Regions from separate parts of the Priestia sp. YIM B13489 genome, predicted to be linked through region 2. Evidence: a T-box and tRNA genes for the amino acid it is inferred to sense, from the RefSeq annotation. Region 2 holds a T-box; the other holds one or more tRNA genes.
The links. The T-box of region 2 lies ahead of thrS (threonine--tRNA ligase). A T-box ahead of a tRNA ligase gene usually reads a tRNA of that ligase, here a tRNA-Thr.

Region 1: it encodes a tRNA-Thr, which carries the amino acid that the T-box ahead of thrS (threonine--tRNA ligase) is inferred to sense. The anticodon was not compared.

Annotation. Positions count from the first base shown of each region.
Region 1 covers NZ_JBHZOQ010000053.1:3,770,204-3,780,418, reverse strand. The annotation lists gene ACFX4W_RS25345 (DHA2 family efflux MFS transporter permease subunit) at 156-1,679, shown strand; gene ACFX4W_RS25340 (aromatic ring-hydroxylating oxygenase subunit alpha) at 1,714-2,766, opposite strand; tRNA gene ACFX4W_RS25335 (tRNA-Thr) at 2,977-3,049, shown strand; gene ACFX4W_RS25330 (ABC transporter ATP-binding protein) at 3,317-4,267, shown strand; gene ACFX4W_RS25325 (ABC transporter permease/substrate-binding protein) at 4,267-5,790, shown strand; gene ACFX4W_RS25320 (YwaF family protein) at 6,122-6,868, shown strand; gene ACFX4W_RS25315 (NAD(P)H-dependent oxidoreductase) at 7,009-7,527, shown strand; gene ACFX4W_RS25310 (hypothetical protein) at 7,556-7,921, opposite strand; gene ACFX4W_RS25305 (LCP family protein) at 8,136-8,867, opposite strand; gene ACFX4W_RS25300 (hypothetical protein) at 9,405-10,079, shown strand; gene ACFX4W_RS25295 (M24 family metallopeptidase) at 10,155-10,215, shown strand, end outside.
Region 2 covers NZ_JBHZOQ010000053.1:379,694-389,908, forward strand. The annotation lists gene ACFX4W_RS07910 (M42 family metallopeptidase) at 1-827, opposite strand, end outside; gene ACFX4W_RS07915 (dUTP diphosphatase) at 905-1,393, opposite strand; gene ACFX4W_RS07920 (hypothetical protein) at 1,526-1,903, shown strand; gene ACFX4W_RS07925 (DUF1294 domain-containing protein) at 1,922-2,182, opposite strand; gene rplT (50S ribosomal protein L20) at 2,243-2,602, opposite strand; gene rpmI (50S ribosomal protein L35) at 2,642-2,842, opposite strand; gene infC (translation initiation factor IF-3) at 2,864-3,367, opposite strand; ribosomal protein L20 leader region at 3,437-3,559, opposite strand; gene thrS (threonine--tRNA ligase) at 3,731-5,689, opposite strand; T-box leader at 5,734-5,982, opposite strand; gene ytxC (sporulation protein YtxC) at 6,043-6,903, opposite strand; gene dnaI (primosomal protein DnaI) at 7,000-7,932, opposite strand; gene ACFX4W_RS07960 (replication initiation and membrane attachment family protein) at 7,965-9,392, opposite strand; gene nrdR (transcriptional regulator NrdR) at 9,465-9,926, opposite strand; gene ACFX4W_RS07970 (hypothetical protein) at 10,170-10,215, opposite strand, start outside.

The DNA.
Region 1 (10,215 bases), 3.4 Mb from region 2:
ATTGATATAAAAGGATTATAGGACTGAAAAAGTCGGTAAAATAAAGAACATGAACGCAAGATTTTTCACTTGCATAAATTGAACTCACAGTATAATATACTCTATGTAGAACATGTGTCTAAAAAAATGAACTTGAAGTATAAGGAGGTACAATAATGAGTCAATCGATAAATCAAATGGAAAAGCCCTCTTATGGCATAATTGCTATTTTGTTAATTGGCGCTTTTATTTCATTGTTGAATGAAACGTTATTAAATGTGGCGCTTCCGTCTATTATGAAAGACTTAGATGTGACAACGTCAACTGTCCAGTGGCTTTCTACTGGTTATATGTTAGTGAATGGTATTATGATTCCAACTACCGCTTTTTTAATTCAGCGCTATTCTGTCAGAGGCTTATTTTTAACGGCTATGACTTTATTTACAGCGGGAACAATACTTGCGGGTGCTTCGCCCGTATTTTCGGTCTTGTTAACCGCTCGTATTATTCAAGCATCAGGCGCAGCCATTATGATGCCGCTTTTAATGAACGTATTGCTCACAAGTTTCCCATTAGAAAAACGCGGAGCTGCGATGGGGATTTTCGGTTTAGTTATGATTTTTGCTCCGGCAATTGGCCCTACCTTATCAGGATGGCTAATTGAACACTATGAGTGGAGAATGCTGTTCCACCTTGTTACGCCAATCGCGGCAATTGTATTAATAGGCGCTTTCTTCCTATTAAAAGACAAAAAAGAAAAAGTGGAAATCAATCTGGATTTCCTATCGCTTGTGTTATCTACAATTGGATTTGGGGGACTTCTATACGGATTTAGCTCAGCAGGGGATAAAGGCTGGGATTCTGTGGAAGTATACGGCACCATTATCGTAGGAGCCGTTGCGCTGATTTTATTTATTACGCGTCAGTTCAAGCTTAAAACACCTATGCTTGAATTCCGCATTTTTAAATATCCAATGTTTGCTTTATCATCAACGATTTCAATGGTGATTACAATGGCATTATTCTCAGCCATGCTGCTAATGCCAATTTATGTTCAAACGGTACGAGGCATTTCTCCGCTTCACTCAGGATTACTAATGCTTCCGGGTGCGCTACTCATGGGTGTGATGTCTCCGATTACCGGAAAATTATTTGATAAATTCGGAGCGCGTGCACTGGCTGTAACGGGTCTAACGATTACAGCCGTTACGACGTATTTCTTCAGTAACTTAGAGCTTGATACGACATATACAACGCTCATTACGCTTTACACGCTTCGCATGTTCGGAATGTCTATGGTGATGATGCCGGTTATGACAAACGGATTAAATCAGCTGCCGCAGCGCTTTAATCCGCATGGTACTGCGATGAATAACACGCTTCAACAAGTATCGGGAGCTATTGGTTCGGCTCTTTTAGTAACGGTGATGTCAAATCGTACAGCTACGCATGCAAAAGAGCTTGCTCAAGATGCAATGAGCGGAGCAGGAGCAGCGAATGCAACGGCAGCCGGGGCAGCTCAAATGAAAGAACAAATTGGGATGCAGGCAATGGTACAAGGAATTAACGATGCGTTTGCCGTCTCAGTAGTACTAGTGGTGGTTGCTTTAATTCTTTCATTGTTTATGAAACGCGCCACGCCGGCAAGTGAAGATGAAGTGATAAAGGAAAAAGCAGGACGCGAGCAGTTTGCTAAATAAAAAAGAAATCCCCGCTGAAACAGCGGGGATTTCTTTAGCTTGTATATCTAAAGCTTAAGCCCATTTTCTTTAATAATTTCCGGTAGCCGATGGACGTTTGATCAGCCATAATATGCGCTTCCATCTGCAGGTCTAAAGGCAAGTCTTCAGGCTTTTGGTTTTCAACCATTTCACGGTCTTCGTCAAAGACGCGAAGGTTAAAGTCATACACACCTTCAACGGGAGAATCTTTGTCAAAGTTTCGAGCGATTGGTGCGAATAAACGTGTTTCGCGGGCTGAAATAGGAGAGACTGCATTCATAATCCACAGTTCTGCGCCTTCTGGGAAGTATACTTTTAGCGTAGCTGTAAACGGCGGATAAACATCAAAGACGCGAAGCCATTTAAAATCAGGTGGATTTAAATGCTGCTGTTCTTTGGAATAATTGCTCACGGTGCTCGTATATTCTACATGAAGCCCATACTCTGTATCGCTTACTTTATATTTAGGCACAAAGGCGTTGTTTCGATCACCAAATGTGTCTGTGTGAACCCAAGCAAAATGAGCTACGTCTAAAAAGCCTTCCATTTGACGACCGGCCGAACCCATGATATCAAAGCTCGGACAAACAATTTGCTGAAAATCAGGGTCCTCCCACGCATCGAAGTAAGGCAGGTTATCTTGTTCTCCTGTCAGGGAAGTCCATACTAATCCAAATCGTTCAATAACTGGATAGACGGCCATACACAAGCGGGGAGAAATATTGGCATCAGGGTGAGCTGGAATCGACGTGCATGCACCGTCCGTTGCATAGCGGAAGCCGTGGTAAGGACAGACAATTTCATCATCTTCCACCCAGCCCATGCTAAGAGGGGTGCCTCGGTGAACGCATAAATCACGAGCCGCCACTACTTTGTGTGTGGTACGGTATAGAACTAGATTTACATCTAGCAGTTTTACGGACGTTGGTTTCTCTGTTACATCACTGCAGCGTGCGACGGGGTACCAATACTTAGCGAGCGTCGTCCAATCTTCCAGGCTGAACGTGCAGTCTCTTGGGTAGGGAGTTGCCGTTTTTGGTTTGGTCATGGTTGGTTGTTGTTCCATCTATTTTCTTCCCTTCTTTTGTAAGCTCTTTTACTAAGGGTAATATAAAAAAAGAAAATTCACACAATTTATGTAAGGAGTTCTAACATGAAATATGGAACTTTGTAGAAAGTGCGAATTTCAGAAGACGTAAATTAGAGAATATACCAATAAAAAAATTTAAAAAAGCGCTTCCTAAATAAATTTAAACGTGATATAATTTTCCAAGACGCTGGTGTAGCTCAGTAGGTAGAGCACTTGCATGGTAAGCAAGAGGTCGCAGGTTCGATCCCTGTCGCTAGCATACTAAAAAACCTTCTTTCTTGTTGAAAGAAGGTTTTTTTTTATTTGTGTCGGCTTTAAAATTATTCTCCGAATTATTCTTTCCCTCCTTGTGAAAACTTTAACAGTTTGATAGCCTTATTAGGAGATTGTGAGAAAATATGCGTATCTTTTCCCCTGTGTCTTATGAATCATATTTAGAAATATTCTTAAAAGAATGTTTATTGCCTCTAAATATTGGGTACACGGAACTAGGGGTTAAATTTCAACAGGGAGTGTGAACGATAATTTGATTACGTTTAAGAATGTGTCAAAGCAATATCCAGACGGTACGACCGCCGTGAAAAATATTAATCTAGAAATTAAAGAAGGAGAGTTTTTCGTTTTAATTGGTCCGAGTGGGTGTGGGAAAACAACCACCTTAAAAATGATTAACCGTCTTCATGATATTACCGAAGGAGAACTATACATAAAAGATAAGCTCGTATCGGACCACAACATCCATGAGCTACGCTGGAACATTGGTTATGTTCTGCAGCAGATTGCTCTTTTTCCTCATATGACCATCGCTGAAAATATAGCCATTGTACCCGAGATGAAGCATTGGAAGAAAAACAAAATCAAAACGCGCATTGATGAACTGCTTACCTTGGTAGGACTAGACCCAAAGCAGTATCGAAACCGAAAGCCGTCTGAGCTCTCAGGTGGCCAGCAGCAACGTGTAGGTGTAGCACGTGCCCTCGCAGCTGATCCCCCCGTTATTTTAATGGACGAACCCTTTAGTGCCCTCGATCCGTTAAGCCGCGAACAGCTTCAGCAAGATGTTATTAGCTTAAAAGAAAAAATCAAAAAAACATTTGTGTTTGTTACGCACGATATGAGCGAAGCGATGACGCTTGGAGATCGTATCTGCCTGATGAAAGATGGAGAAATTGTTCAAGTTGGAACCCCGGAGGAATTCATCCAAAAGCCTAAAAATGAATTTGTAAAAACATTTATTGGAAATCAAGGCAATGCTTTATTTGAGACATTGGATATGTTTGTCAAAGAAAGTGAACAGCCAGACGTAGAACCTACTGAAGAGTTAGCTTCAACCGCCACTGTTCAGCAGGCAATGGACGCCCTTTACGACCATGAAGCAATAGCCGTGAAAAAAGGGAGCAAACGTATTGGCGTTGTAACGCGCAAAACTCTATTAGCGTTTCTTTCTGATAAAACGAAAGAAGGAGGAACGCTGTAATGAATGCACTAAGCACATTATTAGATCAACGAGGAGATGCACTGTTTCAAGCTCTTCTTGAACACATTCAAATTTCAGTACTGGCTCTTGTTATCGCCGTATTAATTTCAGTGCCGCTCGGACTGTACTTAACGAGGCATGACCGTATTGCTGAACCAATCATTGGCGTAACAGCCGTACTGCAAACCATTCCTTCACTCGCTTTATTAGGATTACTGATTCCTCTTGTCGGAATTGGAACCTTTCCCGCGGTTATTGCACTGTTTTTATATTCGCTTCTTCCTATTGTACGAAATACATATACCGGAATTAAAGAAGTGGACCCATCTTTAATTGAAGCATCCAAAGCCATGGGGATGAACTCGTGGAGACGATTAATTAAAGTAGAACTTCCTCTAGCACTTCCTGTCATTATGGCCGGAATTCGCACAGCGATGGTACTCATTATTGGCACAGCGACAATCGTGGCTCTTATCGGAGCGGGCGGACTCGGAAGCTTAATTTTGCTTGGTATTGACCGAAGCGATAATAGTTTGATTTTATTAGGAGCCATTCCAGCAGCATTATTAGCGCTTATTTTTGATGGAATTCTGCGAACGATTGAACACTCAGCTAAAAAAGGGTCCAAAAAACGCTCGTTTATTATGATCATCGTATTAATACTTATTCTTGTTTCTCCGTTTGCAGCGATGAGCGCAACAAAACCAGACCTTGTTATCGGAGGGAAAATTGGTGCAGAACAAGACATTTTAATTAATATGTACAAAGAATTAATTGAAGATCAAACCGATATGAAAGTAAATCTTCGTTCGTCGCTTGGGAAAACGGTATTTGTATTTGAGGCTCTGCGTAACAAGGAAATTGATTTGTACCCTGAATATACGGGTACAGCCATTGTGACGCATCTAAAGGAACAGCCGGACAGCAAAGATGAAACAGAGGTGTACAAGCAGGCAAAAGAAGGATTTCAAAAGAAATTCGGCCTTGTCTATTTAGATCCAATGAAGTTTAATAATACGTACACATTAACCGTAACAAAGGAATTTGCCAAAGAAAATAATCTAACAACTATTTCAGATTTGGCAAATGCAACAGATAAAGTAAAAGCAGGGTTTACGCTTGAGTTTAAAGATCGTGAAGACGGCTATGTAGGCGTTCAAAAAGAATATGGTCTTACCTTCCCGAATATTAAAACGATGGAGCCGAAGCTTCGCTATCGCGCTGTAGAAAAAGGCGATATTAACATGCTTGATGCTTACGCAACGGACCCTGAAATCAAACAGTTTGGTTTAAAAGTCTTAAAAGACGATCAGCAGTTCTTCCCTCCGTATCAAGGAGCGCCTGTGCTTCGTGAAGATACGCTAAAAGAGCACCCTGAACTGAAAAAAATCTTAAATCAACTGGGCGGTAAAATCAGTGATGACGAAATGCGTGAAATGAACTATCAAGTAAATGCGAAAGGAAAAACAGCTGAAGAAGTTGCTCATCAATTCTTAGTGAAAAAAGGATTAATTAAAGAGTAAAAACGAAGAAAAAAGTTAGGACAACAGTATGTTAGTTGAAAGAAGATCCGAATGATGAATCGTTCGGATCTTTTTATTTTAGTTGTTTCTAGCAGTTGATTGGAGGGCAACGCGAAGACTCCCGCGGAAAGAGAAGTCTTGCATGGAAATCAACTGAGGTGCAAGAAGTGATTCATGCTCGATTATTTACTCCATTCGTCCATCTTTAGATTGGCGTGATTTCGTTATGTCTCAATCTCTTTTTAATGCGAGAGAAGCATTAATGAAAATGAGGTCTTATGAACAAGCTAAAGGTACCAAATTTGTTTTCTGATGGAAGGAAGGCGCTTTTATGAATTCATTTTTTACGTGTCATCCTGTACAACATTCCTTTCAGCTTTTTTCAGTTGAACATCTTGTAACTTTAGCTATTATCGTGATCATAGGAGCATTTATTTTTTTGTGTCGAAAGCATCTGGGAAAAAAGAGGTTTGTGTTCATTTTGCTTTCACTCATTCTAATTGCTTCAGAAACAGCCTACCAGGCTTGGGAAATCGGATGTCATCGGTGGTCTGCTGAAACTTCCTTGCCTCTTCAGCTCAGTGATATAGTCGTGCTGCTGGCTGCTGTTATGCTGATAACCAAAAACAGGTTTCTTTTTTATTTTGTGTACTTCGCAGGAATCAGCAGCTCTGTTCAAGCGATGATTACCCCGGACCTTGGCGGCTATGCGTATGCCCAGTTTCGCTATGTGCAGTTTTATGTATCGCATGGCGGTGTGGTACTTGCTTGCTGTATGCTAATTGCTGTTTGCAGATATGAGCCGACGTTTCGTTCTTTGTGGGTAAGCGTAGTATTTGTTAATCTGTACGGGGGGGTTATCTATGTCATGAATCGTTTACTCCATGCGAATTATTTATACATGATGAAAAAGCCAGAGCACGCTTCCTTGCTGGATGTTCTTGGACCTCATCCTTGGTATTTAGTATGGATTGAAGGAATCATGATTCTTAGCTTTCTTGTCCTTTATCTGCCGTTTTGGGTACATAAAAAAATTAAAGGTGATAAAAGCAAAGTCAATTTTGTTGAAGCAAAATGATAATACTGGTAGTTTATAAGTGTAAACTAACTCGGATTTCTTGAAGGAAAAGGAAAGAATTACTGAACGAGCCGTGAGAGGCAAGCGTAAAAAATAGAAAAGAAAAAAGCAAGCACAGACATCAGAAGGAGAGTATCAAAATGAAAACACTGGTTATTTTAGCACATCCAAACTTAGCATCTTCTCGTATTAATAAAGCGTGGGCAGAGCGAGTAAAAAAAGAAGAGAATGTGTACGTTCATGATTTATACGCAAACTATCCCGATTTCAAAATTGATGTAGAAAAAGAGCAGGAGTTAGCTGTTCAATTCGATCGTATTGTTTTTCAATTTCCATTTTACTGGTACAGCTCACCAGCACTCTTAAAAGAGTGGCAAGATGTTGTCTTAACATACGGATGGGCTTATGGAAGCAAAGGTACTAAACTTCAGGGAAAAGAGTTTGTCGTAGCTACTTCAACAGGAGGCCCTGCAGAAGCTTATCAAGAAGGGGGATACAACCGTTACCCAATGAATCATCTGCTTCTTCCGTTTCAAGCTACGGCAAATTTAACAGGCATGAAGTTCCAAACGCCATTTTTATTTCAAGGAGCAGGCGGTGAGCTGAGCGACAAAGTCATTCAAGATAGTGCTGAAAGCTACGCTCAATTACTAAGGTAATAAAAAAAAGCCGCGTTAACGCGGCTTTTTAATTTACATTTGTTCGTGAAAAAGAAGTAAGCAGCTTTTGAGGAGCAATATCTAATCCTTCAATGAGTAATCCTGTCATAGCAGTTAGACTCCCGACTTCAAATGATTCCCCGGCTCTCCAAAATGCGGATTCACCTTGTTTGATATAAATTTTCAGTCCGTTATCGCCAGCTACCCAGCCTTCCCCGTGAACGACTAATAGAAGCTGTGGAATCGTAGCTTCTTGACGGGGAGTATAATCATTTTCTTGAAAAGATAAAAAGCTAATTTTGACATCTCCAGTATGAGAAAGCAATGGATTCACTTTATAGGTAGAATGAAGAAAGGAACGCTCTTCTTCAGATTGAAAACCATATAATTTCATACGTTCATCTCCTTGAATCAAAAATATAAAAAAGAAGTCCTTCTCCTTTCATATACGCATGTAGTAGAAAAAATAGAACTTCAAAGAAATAGCTGTTTCCTGGAAAATAGCTTCATTTTTTGTCGAAGCTCAAATTTTTTTGAAGGATAGGGAGGAAAAACAGAAGTTTTTTTGAATAGTATAAAAAAAGGTGTCCGCTAATGGACACCTTTTCCTAATTTAAAAATGACTGTAACGCTTGTTTGTTTTCTTCAAGGTCGATGCTTAAAACAGCACCAATACCGGATACTCGTTCATTTGAATAGGAACCTTCGACCGGTAAACGAAGAGATTTTAAATCTGGCTGATTCCCAACTAAGAAATCTTTTCCTATCACGATAAATGTTTTTGGAGGAATATTTGTATCCACATATGGATCAATGACGCCCCATAGCTTAGGAGCTTTTGCCAGCGTCTTTACTTGAAGAGCTTCATCCATTAATTTACCGATCACTTCTTGTTGACGCTTCACGCGCCCGAAATCACTTTGGCTATCATGTCGGAATCGCACGTATCCTAGTAATTTATCTCCGTGAAGAGTTTGCTTTCCAGGTTTTAGCGTCATGCCAATTCCTGATGACATTTCGTGCGGCACGGTAACCGTAATTCCCTCAGGGGCAATCGTATCGGCAACTTTAGAAAAACCTTTAAAATCAACAACGGCATAATAGTTTACATCTACGCCGAAATTTTCTTTAATTGTCTTACGCATTAATTCGGGCCCGCCAAATGCATAGGCTGAATTTAATTTGTTTTTGCCATGTCCAGGAATATCCACATATGAATCACGCATCAAAGAAACAATTTTAGGCTGATTGCTGTCTTTGTCATAATGAGCAATCATGATTGTATCGGCACGCGAATGTTCTTCACCTCGAGAGTCAATTCCAAGAAGCAGCACATTCATGCTATCTAAATTGGCACTTGCACCATTAAAATCAAATTGTCCATCTTTCCCAAAAGCTCCGTCTGCTTCTGCTAACCCTTGTTGGTATTGATAATACACATACGCACCAGCGGCGATTACAAGAATGAGAAAGAAAAGAAGTAGCTTTCTAAAGCGTTTCTTTTTTCTTTGCTTTTTTCTTTTATGTTGTTTACGTTCTGTACGTTCTTCCAAATGTCTCACCATCGCATTCAAAAATATTAATACTTTTTTGTTTGAAACCAATTATGCAAAAAATTATAAAACGACATAATAAAATTAACACTAAGGAATTAGATTAGCAAGTACGTTCACTAGTAAATCTGCGAAGACAGCTAAAATAAGAGAAGTGTACAAATAGAAGAAAGAGGAAATAAAGGTTATTTTTTTCAAGGATCTTTGTTATAATCTATCATAGTTAGGGGAAAAGTTCTGTCTTTTAAGAATGGAATAAGAGGAAAGTCTCTATTTGGGGAGAATCAAATATAGGTCTAAATGTAGAAAAAAGGAGTGAAGCGAATGAGTATATATGTGTCATCTTCGAACCTTGTGCTGATTCCAGAAGCGGCGTTAAGTCATTGGAAACCTTATGGCGCGGGGGAATTGACCGGAGCTATTATTTCAGGTAAAGATAGTGCTGAAATAATTAAAGAGCTTAATCAATCGTCTATTCTGCCTTTTACAAGTTTTTTCTATCGAAAGCATTTTGTTATTCTGTTTGATAAAGAACAAGTGAAAAATCATTTTGAACAGCTGCTTTTATTATATAAATCTCAGGGATATATTTTTTATTCTTCTACTTTATACGATGATCACTGGTCCCAGGTCCTTGAAGGAACGAAGCAGCTGCTAACGGTAAATGGACAAGTGGTGCCAGTGCTTGAGCTTGAACAAAACGGTGAATTTGATGTTGTGCGTGATGAAGGCGGTCTGCACATAGTGATAGATGATGACGAAGACGAAGAGAAGCAGCTAGAAAAAAAAGTTCATGAGCTTCCGCTTGAAGAAGGTACCTATTTTATTGGCGATCCGGGATTTGTTGAAAACCGGGACATGCTGGTGAAAGAATATTTTCCTAAAGGTACGTACGAATTTGTTTATAGATACGGAGAAAATGGCTGGCTGATGAAAGTAAGTATTCAGCGAAAAGCGATTAAAGAGCAGCTTACTACTCTTCACGCGGCTTTGTCTTAACCTCTATTCATTGTACAATATTGCTAAATAACTATGTTATAATAGTAATATTGTACAATGAAAGGGGTTTTTTTAATGGAAGCACGTTTACAAAAAGTCGTATCGTGGCTAAAAGAAAAGAATGTAGAAGCAGCCT
Region 2 (10,215 bases):
CGAAGTCCTTTATGAGAAACCATGGAAGCATCATATAAAATGATTTGCGGACCCTCTCCCATTTTAGAAGATGCTTCTTTATCAGAAACACCAGGTGTATCTCCAGCGATGCCGACATCAACAGCAAATGCAATATCCGGTTCAATAAAGTTAGCGGATGTTTTTGCACCTCGAAGTCCAACTTCTTCTTGCACCGTTCCTACACCATACACAACATTTTCATGTGTTTCATTTTTTAAAGCTTTTAATACATCGATAGCGATTGCACAGCCGATACGGTTATCCCAGGCTTTCGCTAGCAGCATCTTTTCGTTGTTCATAACCGTAAATTCGAAATAAGGCACAACCTGATCACCAGGTTTCACTCCCCACTCCGCTACTTCTTCTCTGCTAGAGGCACCAATATCGATGAACATATCTTTAATGTCAACTGGCTTTTTACGAACTTCTGGAGGCAGGATATGAGGAGGCTTTGAGCCAATAATCCCCGTTACCTCTCCTTTAGATGTAACGATGGTTACGCGTTGAGCAAGCATCACTTGAGACCACCATCCGCCTACCGTTTGAAAACGAATAAAGCCGCGTTCATCAATTTGAGTCACCATAAAGCCTACTTCATCTAAGTGACCGGCTACCATAATTTTAGGCCCTTGTTCGTTGCCCACTTTTTTTGCAATCAAACTGCCTAGCCCATCCGTCGTTACTTCATCTGCATAAGGTGCAATATATTTCTTCATAACCTCACGCGGTTCACGCTCATTGCCAGGAATTCCTTTTGCATCTGTTAGTGCTTTAAGCATCGTCAATGTTTCATCTAACTTTGTCATATGGATTACCCCTTTCATATGTATACCTCTATTATAGCTAAAAAGAGGTTGAAGTAAAATTTCCCATCCCTTTATTTCTAGTATCCTTGTTCTTGGCGTTTAAAATTCACTTCATTTTTTGAGATGTACGCCTTTTCAATATGTTCAGCGGAAAAACCAAACATATCGCCAAGCGTCATGTAAGATACAAACATGTCCACATAGTTTTCTTTCGACTGATCCTGCTCGAAAGCAGCAACTTGTGCAAATACCTGTAAAAATTGTGCTGTTTTTGAATCACTTGCTTTTGCATCTGGTAACTCAGTTAAATCATCGTATCCTTTTTCAATCCCTAAAGAAAGGATAAAATGTACACCGTCCACAAATTCTTCTAAAATAACAGCGTCTTCAGCCGGAGGTTTGACGCTCCAAAATTTGAAGCAGCGCGTTTCGTTTGCCAGCTCTCCCATTTCGACAAGCAGTGCTAAAAGCTTTCTCGGAATCAAATCTTCCTTATGAAGCTCATGCTTATCCTCTATATGCTGATCCAGCTGGCGCTGCATGGTAAATAGCTGTTGTAAATTCAATGTAATCACTCCTGTAATTATGTATATCTTCTTCTTTTTAAACCAATAAAGAAATTATATCAAAAATCATGAAACTTTTTAGAAACTCGAACGTAAAGTAAGAAAACTGTGCCTTGTAAAGGAGGGAGCGTTATGTTTGTTATTGTTATCGTTCGCGTGTTCATTTTCGCGCTTGTTGCTTACACACTATTAAAGCTGGTTCAGCATTTTCGCAGTCCAAAGCGGAAGCTTGTAGCAGCTCAGGAACATCAGCAATTTTTTGTCGTTGACGAAAAAACGAATATCCGCAAAAATTTTCTACTAACGTATAAAGGTATTTTATTTGAAGGAGAAAAATACAGCAATCCCAATGAACCAGAATCTTTGTCAATTACAATGGTGTTAACAGATCCATCTCGATTACATGAACTGCAAAAGCAAGATTTCAAGCTACTGGAAAGCCACGTACACGACATGTATCCAAATGCTCCTATTCGCTGGAAAAGCCCCGTTCGAGAATTTTTACACTGAGCACAACATCATTTGTGCTCAGCTGATAACAAAAAAGAAAAGTAAATCAAGAGCAGCAAGAATAGGAAAACCTACTGTAAACGATGTGTGCTTCGTTTTATGACGATAGCAATACATACCAATTAGTCCTCCAAGAGCTCCTCCGATAGCAGCTACCGTCCACAGTGTGCTTTCGGCAATTCTCCACTCATGTCTTTTCGCTTTTTGTTTATCTCTATACATCATTCCTACCCCTACTATATTAATAACAATAAAATAGGTAAGCAGCAGTTCATTCATGATATGTCCTCCGATAGCAAAAAAGCCTCATCATCTAAAGATGACGAGACTTTATATTCATTACTTATCTAAGCCTTTTTTAGCAGCAGTTGCTAATTCAGCAAATGCTTTTTCATCAGCTACAGCTAAGTCAGCAAGCATTTTGCGGTTAACTTCAATACCTGCTAATTTTAAACCGTGCATTAAACGGCTGTAAGAAAGACCGTTCATACGAGCAGCTGCATTAATACGTGTGATCCATAATTTACGGAAGTCACGTTTTTTCTGACGACGGTCACGATAAGCATACATGTGAGATTTCATAACTTGCTGATTAGCAACTTTATATAATCTATGCTTCGAACCGAAGAAACCTTTAGCTAATTTTAAAACTTTTTTACGACGTTTGCGTGTTACTGTACCGCCTTTTACGCGTGGCATAATTGTTTACCTCCTGTATTGTTTCTATCTCAACCCAAATTACTTAATGTTATCTAATAAGTGACGGATACGTTTGAAGTCACCTTTGCTTACTAAAGAACCTTTACGTAATTTACGCTTTTGTTTTGTAGATTTGTTAGCGAATAAATGGCTTGTGTAAGCACGAGCACGTTTTAATTTACCGCTTCCAGTCTTTTTGAAACGCTTTGCAGCGCCACGATGTGTTTTCATTTTTGGCATGGGGTGTTCCTCCTCGTTCTATTACTTTTCGTTTTTAGGTGCCAAGACTAAGAACATGCTGCGGCCTTCCATTTTAGGAGCCGATTCAACTGAACTTACATCTTCGCAAGCTTGTGAAAAACGTTCAAGTACTTTTTGGCCAATCCCTTTATGAGTAATGGCACGACCTTTAAAGCGAATAGACGCTTTCACTTTGTCACCTTTTTCAAGGAACTTGCGTGCGTTACGAAGTTTAGTGTTAAAATCATGTTCATCAATTGTTGGACTTAAACGAACTTCTTTTAAGTTTACAACTTTTTGGTTTTTACGAGCTTCTCTTTCTTTACGTTGTTGCTCATAGCGGAATTTACCGTAGTCCATAATACGACATACCGGCGGTTTCGCATTTGCAGCAACCATTACTAAGTCAAGATTTACTCGTGAAGCAATTTCTAATGCTTCATTTTTTGATTTAATTCCTAATTGTTCACCGTTTTGATCAATTAGACGAACTTCGCGAGCTCGAATGCCCTCGTTTACCATCATGTCCTTGCTAATAAGTAGCCACCTCCAAGGTTTAATGAGCGAATACGCTTGCTTAGACCGATTATTAACTCACACAAAAAAGTGTGAGTACATACTGCACCCACACTTCTATCGTTTTAATTAAGATACGATGTACCTGCTAACTGCTTTATGCGTCACTCAGGTGAGAAGCGGGTGCTTCTTCTTCTGTATAAACAAGTATTCAATTACTTAAGCTATTATAGTATCAACAAAGACAAAAGTCAATGATTTCGTTCTTTTTTCACAACAAAAATTATTGTATCAAAGGAAAAACATTTATGCAACAGTTTTTTATAAATGTTAGATAAAAAAGCAGAGAATTTCAATTCTCTGCTTTTTTCATTAGCGAGATGCTTCTGCTTTTACATTTTGTAAAAAGGCTTGGAAGTCCACTGTTTCTGAATTCTGCTCACCGTATTTACGTACGTTTACTGCTTTATCTTCTACTTCTTTATCCCCTACAACAAGCATATAAGGAATTTTTTGCATTTGAGCCTCACGGATTTTATAGCCGATTTTCTCATCGCGAGAATCAAGTTCCACACGAATACCCGCCAGCTGCAGCTGTTCTTGCACTTCTTTTGCATACTCAAGGTGAACGGTAGGTGATACCGGAATCACTTGAACTTGTACAGGTGCTAACCACGTTGGGAAAGCTCCTTTGTATTCTTCGATTAAGAAAGCTACAAAACGTTCCATTGTTGACACCACGCCGCGGTGAATAACAACCGGTCGATGTTGTTTCCCGTCTTCTCCTACATACGTTAAATCAAATCGTTCAGGAAGTAAGAAATCCAATTGAACCGTAGATAGCGTCTCTTCTTTACCAAGAGCTGTTTTAACTTGAACATCTAGTTTTGGACCGTAGAATGCCGCTTCGCCTTCAGCTTCATAATAATCAAGGTCAAGCTCATCCATTGCGTCTTTTAACATGCTTTGTGCTTTTTCCCACATTGCATCATCATCAAAGTATTTTTCTGTATCTGCAGGGTCGCGGTAAGATAGACGGAATGAATAATTTTCAAATCCAAAATCTTTATAAACCGCTTCAACTAAGCGAACTACACGAATAAATTCTTCTTTGATTTGGTCGGGACGTACGAAGATATGCGCATCATTTAGCGTCATGCCTCGAACACGCTGAAGTCCTGATAATGCTCCTGACATTTCGTAGCGGTGCATCGTTCCAAGCTCAGCAATACGGATTGGAAGCTCACGATAGCTGTGAATACCTTGTTTGTAAACCATCATGTGATGAGGACAGTTCATCGGACGAAGAACCAGGTCTTCGTTATCCATTTCCATTGCAGGGAACATGTCATCTTGGTAGTGCTCCCAGTGACCAGACGTTTTGTAAAGTTCTACACTTCCGAGCACTGGAGTGTAAACGTGCTGATAACCAAGGCTTACTTCTTTATCTACGATATAACGCTCGATAATACGGCGGATCGTCGCACCTTTTGGAAGCCATAAAGGCAGACCTTGTCCTACTTTTTGAGAATTTGTAAATAAGTTTAGCTCTTTACCAAGTTTACGGTGATCACGTTCTTTTGCTTCTTCAAGAAGACGAAGATGCTCGTCTAAATCTGCTTTTGTAAAGAATGCTGTACCGTAAATACGCTGCAGCATTTGATTATCGCTGTCTCCGCGCCAATAAGCACCCGCCACGCTTAATAGTTTAAATTCTTTAATTTTGCCTGTTGACGGCACGTGCACGCCTCGGCAAAGGTCAAAGAATTCGCCTTGTTGGTAAATCGTAACCTTTTCACCTGCTGGAATCGCATCGATCAATTCAAGCTTCAGTTCATCGCCAACTTCTTTAAAAAGTTGAATGGCTTCTTCACGAGAAACTTCTTTTCGTTCAATTTCAATATTTGAATTAACGATTTTTTTCATTTCTTTTTCAATTTTACCTAAATCTTCAGGAGTAATTGATTCTTCCATATCGATGTCATAGTAAAAACCGTTTTCGATAACCGGCCCTACACCTAGCTGTACTTTTGTATCTTTGTATAAACGTTTGATTGCTTGAGCCATTAAATGCGCTGTACTGTGACGCATAATTTCAAGCGCTTCAGGAGCATCTTGTGTAATGATTTCAAGACTGCCATCTTCTTCGATTGGCGTACGTAAATCCAGCAGCTCGCCGTTTACTTTGCCTGCTAATGCTTTTTTCTTTAATCCCGGGCTAATAGAAGCCGCAATATCTTCTGTTGATGATCCTTTTGGATACTCTTTAACAGCTCCATCAGGGAATGTCATCTTGATTACTTCTGACACAACTTTCCACTCCTTTAACATAACTGAATAAACTTTTTGTAAAAACAAAAAACTCGTCCCTTATCAAAAGGGACGAGTTGTGTATACACGCGGTACCACCCTTGTTTCCTCTTCGTATTCTGGATAACCCAAAGAACCCGAAGCGGCTCGAGGTTTTATAACGGAAATTCCGTCAGTAATTACTAGAGGCTCTGCTCGTTTACTACTGAAGTTTAGAGGTGGTAAGAATATATTCCGTGTTAGGAGATTTTCAGCCTGGATCTCCCTCTCTACAAACCGTAAATATACACTCATGTCCTCATCATAACTTGTAACATATAGCTGTTTTTCAATATGCATTTATTATATTCATTTTCAAAATAGAAATCAACCTTTCACGTTATATTTTGCTTTTGATCAAACGGAAATTCATTTTTTTCGTATAACATAACTTTTTCTTGGAAGATATTTTGAATGGTATAAACAAAATCATGATCATGCTGGTCGCTATACAGATGAATAGCAGCTGGAGATAAACTTAGCAAAGGCGCGATAATAGTTGAGTCTATGTATAATGATTCTTGTTCAGATAAAAAGGCCTCTGCTAGAGCTGCACATTCACGTTCAGGAACATATCTACTGTTGTGGTCGTACAGTACAAACTTGTTTTTGTTCAAGTGCATTACATACACGTTACCTGTAGATGACTGTCTTTCATTAGCTGCTTGACGCAGCTGATGAATAAGAATTTGATAGTCTTGTTCAAGCTTATATTCATCAATCGCCAGCTCGGCATAATAGCGCAGCCGCTCTTGATATTCTTTTAAACGGAATTGGAGAAAAGACTCAAAGGTGAATGTTACATTATGAATGAAGAAGTCTTGAAGAGCCTGGCGGATAAGTAATTCTCTTGGAAGAGAAAATGTTTTTTGCGGAATTTCGCCTCTCTCTCCTTCCATAATCCCCCCCATAATTTGAAGCAGCAAATCTTGCTCTTCCTCTTCTGAATAGAAAAATTGTTCTTTTAATATGTTTACCATCATCTTTTTTTCTTTCTTTTTTAAAATTACGTGGGTTAATACCGGTATCACCATGTCTTGTAAAATGGCCTCTCTATTGTATGTCTCATCAATGACTAAAAGCTGATTATTCACCAACTTCAAGCACTGTGAACCATATGATAAAGCGCTTCGCTTCGCGCATAAAGACTCATATACAACGACTGCGTCTTCTACATATTTAAAGAATATTTTCATTCCTCATAGCCCCCCTTTGGACACGCTTTATTAATGTATATGGGGCAACATGCAAAAAAATGAGCAAGTCGTTACAAGAAATGTAAAACGACCTGCTCATCTATTTCGTTTATTCTCTCCATTCATTTCAACAGGAATGGCTAGAGACTTAATTCGTTCCATGACACGAGCGGCTTTGAGCTCTTCCTGCTCGCCTCTTTGGGTATAAGTCAAATGATGTTGTAGCTCTTTAAAATTTAAATTCGAGCTGAAAAATGTCGGCAAATTTTCGAGCATACGGAATTGTAAAATGGTTCCGAGCACATCGTCTCGCATCCAGCTCGTTACGGATTCTGCTCCGAGATCATCAAGCATAAGAACCGGTACTTTTTTGACATACTCTATTTTCTCATTGAAACTTTGATCTTGAAACGAACCTTTTAACTCACGCAAAAACTCAGGGACATACAGAATGGTAGATTTCACTTTCTTTTCAGCTAACGCATTGGCAATTGCTCCAAGAAAATACGTTTTCCCCACACCAAACGAACCATGTAAATATAAAGCTTTCATTTTCTTATTCGGCTCATATTCTCGCACAAAATCTCTTACTAGTTTAATGGCTTCAAATCTTCCCTGCTCAATTTCAATATCAGACATTGTTGCCTGTAAAATTTCTTTAGGCACGTACATACACTGAATAAAAGATTCTTGTTCTTTTCGCTCATCTTCTTGTACTTTTCTAGGACAGCGTTCATACTGTAAATCAATATTACGGCCTTTTACAACCAGCTGAGGGTGGTATCCTTTCACCATGTTGACACAGCTTTGCAGAGAAGGACACTTGTCACAGCATTTGCTTTGATCGATAAATTCATGCATCTTCATCAGACCTCGGTCAACCATTTGCTCATCTAACTCATGGCGATGCTCTTGCAAAAATGTTTTAACTTCGGGATTAGACAGGATACTGTTTCTTAATGCTTCTAAGCGTGCTTTAAAATCCTTTTTGTTCACTAACTGATTTAGTGAATCATTGATAGGCTTCATCTTTTTCACCTCATCTCTATCATACCTGCTTTTTATTCTTTATGCTTTTGTTTTAGCTCTTGATCTAACTGCTTGAGCTCTTCTTGTAGCTTTCGTTTTTCTTCTTCAAATCCGTCCACTTCTTTTGAAGGCTGCTTTTTCTCTTCTTTTTCTTCATCGCTCAGCCACTCTGGCACCATTTCTTTACGCACAATTTTTCGTCCAGCCGTTTTTTTATTTTGCTTTGCTTCGGTCCAATTCTGATATTCTTTCTGTTCATTTTTAGCTAAATTCATGGCATCTTGAACAGTTTGTACCTTTTTGCGCGCCCAGTGTCCAGCAATTTTCTCTACATAGCTCTTAGATAATTTCATATCGGATCTCAGCATCACGTAGTAAATTAGAACATTTACTACCCCTGGTGAAAGCTTTTGGTTAAACATCACTTCTTCGATCATTTGCAAATCTGCTTTTGAAGGCTCTGCTCCCCCGGAAAACTCGATCAAAAGCTGTCGAGGAGAAGTCACTTCAAGCTGTTGAATGAGCTGCTCTTCCTTTGTCTGCGGCTGCTTTTCCTGCATGGTACGAAGCATAGGCGGCTGAATTTGTTCGCTTAGATTTGGAAGTGCTTCTCCATTTTCAAATTGGTAAAAGGACTGTGCTGCTTTTCTAAGCAATTCAATATCAACTTGATCGTTCTCATTTAGCGAATCGAGCACCACATTTTTCATTTGAAGAGGATCGATACCGTATAAAAAGGCTAGCTTTTCAATCGCTTGTTTTACTTTAGATGTAATAGACCTTTTCGAAATCATTGAATCTGTTAGACCTGCTAAAAATAAATCAAAATCAAAGGAATCCGGGCTCATCTCAATAGAAGCGCGTTTGGAGGAATCCACAAAGTCCGTTTGAGCATCAGGAGAAAATACATCCTTGCTTTCAGACTGAAAACTTGGAGCCAGCTCCGTTGCTTTAACTGATTTAAATACATCGTTAAATGAATGCGTCACATCTTTGAACAATTGCTCATCGACGAGTGAATCTGAAAAATAATTTTTTACTTTTTGAAAGATAGATTTTCCGAGTCGGTTATATAAATATACATTTAACACGCCGTCGTTAAAAAACTGATGGGGCGTCAGAGGAGGAATGAGCTCATAAATGAACACACGAACATCATCTTCTTCCTTAATATATGTTTTTAACAAACCAATGCCTTCTAATTTTAACCGCTCATGGTAAATAGCTTTCAAATTAATTTGCATCATTGACATTAGATGATGATGCGTAGACTCTTTCCCCCATAAACGATCTTGTTCCAGCTCGCTCCATAACGTCATATACAGACCAAAGCACGTTGTACCCACCAACGGCTGATAGAGCATGGTTAAAATCTTTCGGTCGTATTCCTGCAGTATGCCGTTCGAACGAACAACATAACGATCGACCGGTATCATTTCTTTCCAATGTTGTTCTTTCATGTCGTTCCCTACCTACTTTTAAAGTAATAGAAATGACAAAAAAAGAGCCTAAAGAATACTTCAATAGCTCTTTTACAGTCGTTCCTTCTTAATTAAATCTTTTAATTCATCAATAAATACATTGATGTCTTTAAATTGTCGGTATACAGAAGCAAATCGAACATAAGAGACTTCATCGATAGCAGCTAATCGCTCCATCACCATTTCTCCTACAACATCTGACTGCACCTCTGATGTACCCTGACTGCGCAGCTCTGTTTCAATATCGTGTACCGTATCTTCTAATTGTTTTAAGCTTACTTGGCGTTTTTCACACGCCTTAATTAACCCTCGAAGGATTTTGTCTTTGCTGAACTCTTCTCTCGCTCCATCTTTTTTTACAACAATTAACGGAAGTTCTTCTACTTTCTCAAAAGTTGTAAAACGATAGTGACACTCTTCGCATTCACGTCTTCTACGAATAGAGCGGCCTTCTTCTACAGGGCGCGAGTCCAGCACTCTCGTTCCATTGTAATGACAGGATGGGCACTTCATATTCTCAGCTCCAATAATAAACCTTGTTTTTCTTTTTATTTTCTCTTATATAAGTTAATTTCCATCTATGTTAGCCGGCTATTCGCCATTTATTATGATTTTTATCATCATTTCCTTTAACAAACACGATGCTGTATTAAAGGATTTGCTTTATTCCATCTTATAGAAAACAAGGCTTGAATACAAGTAAAGGAAAAGGAATTTCCCCATTTTATTTCCTGAAATTCAAAAATGATAAGGAACTTACGAAGAAAGAGGAATGAGTTTTTGATCAAAGCTCTTATAAAGC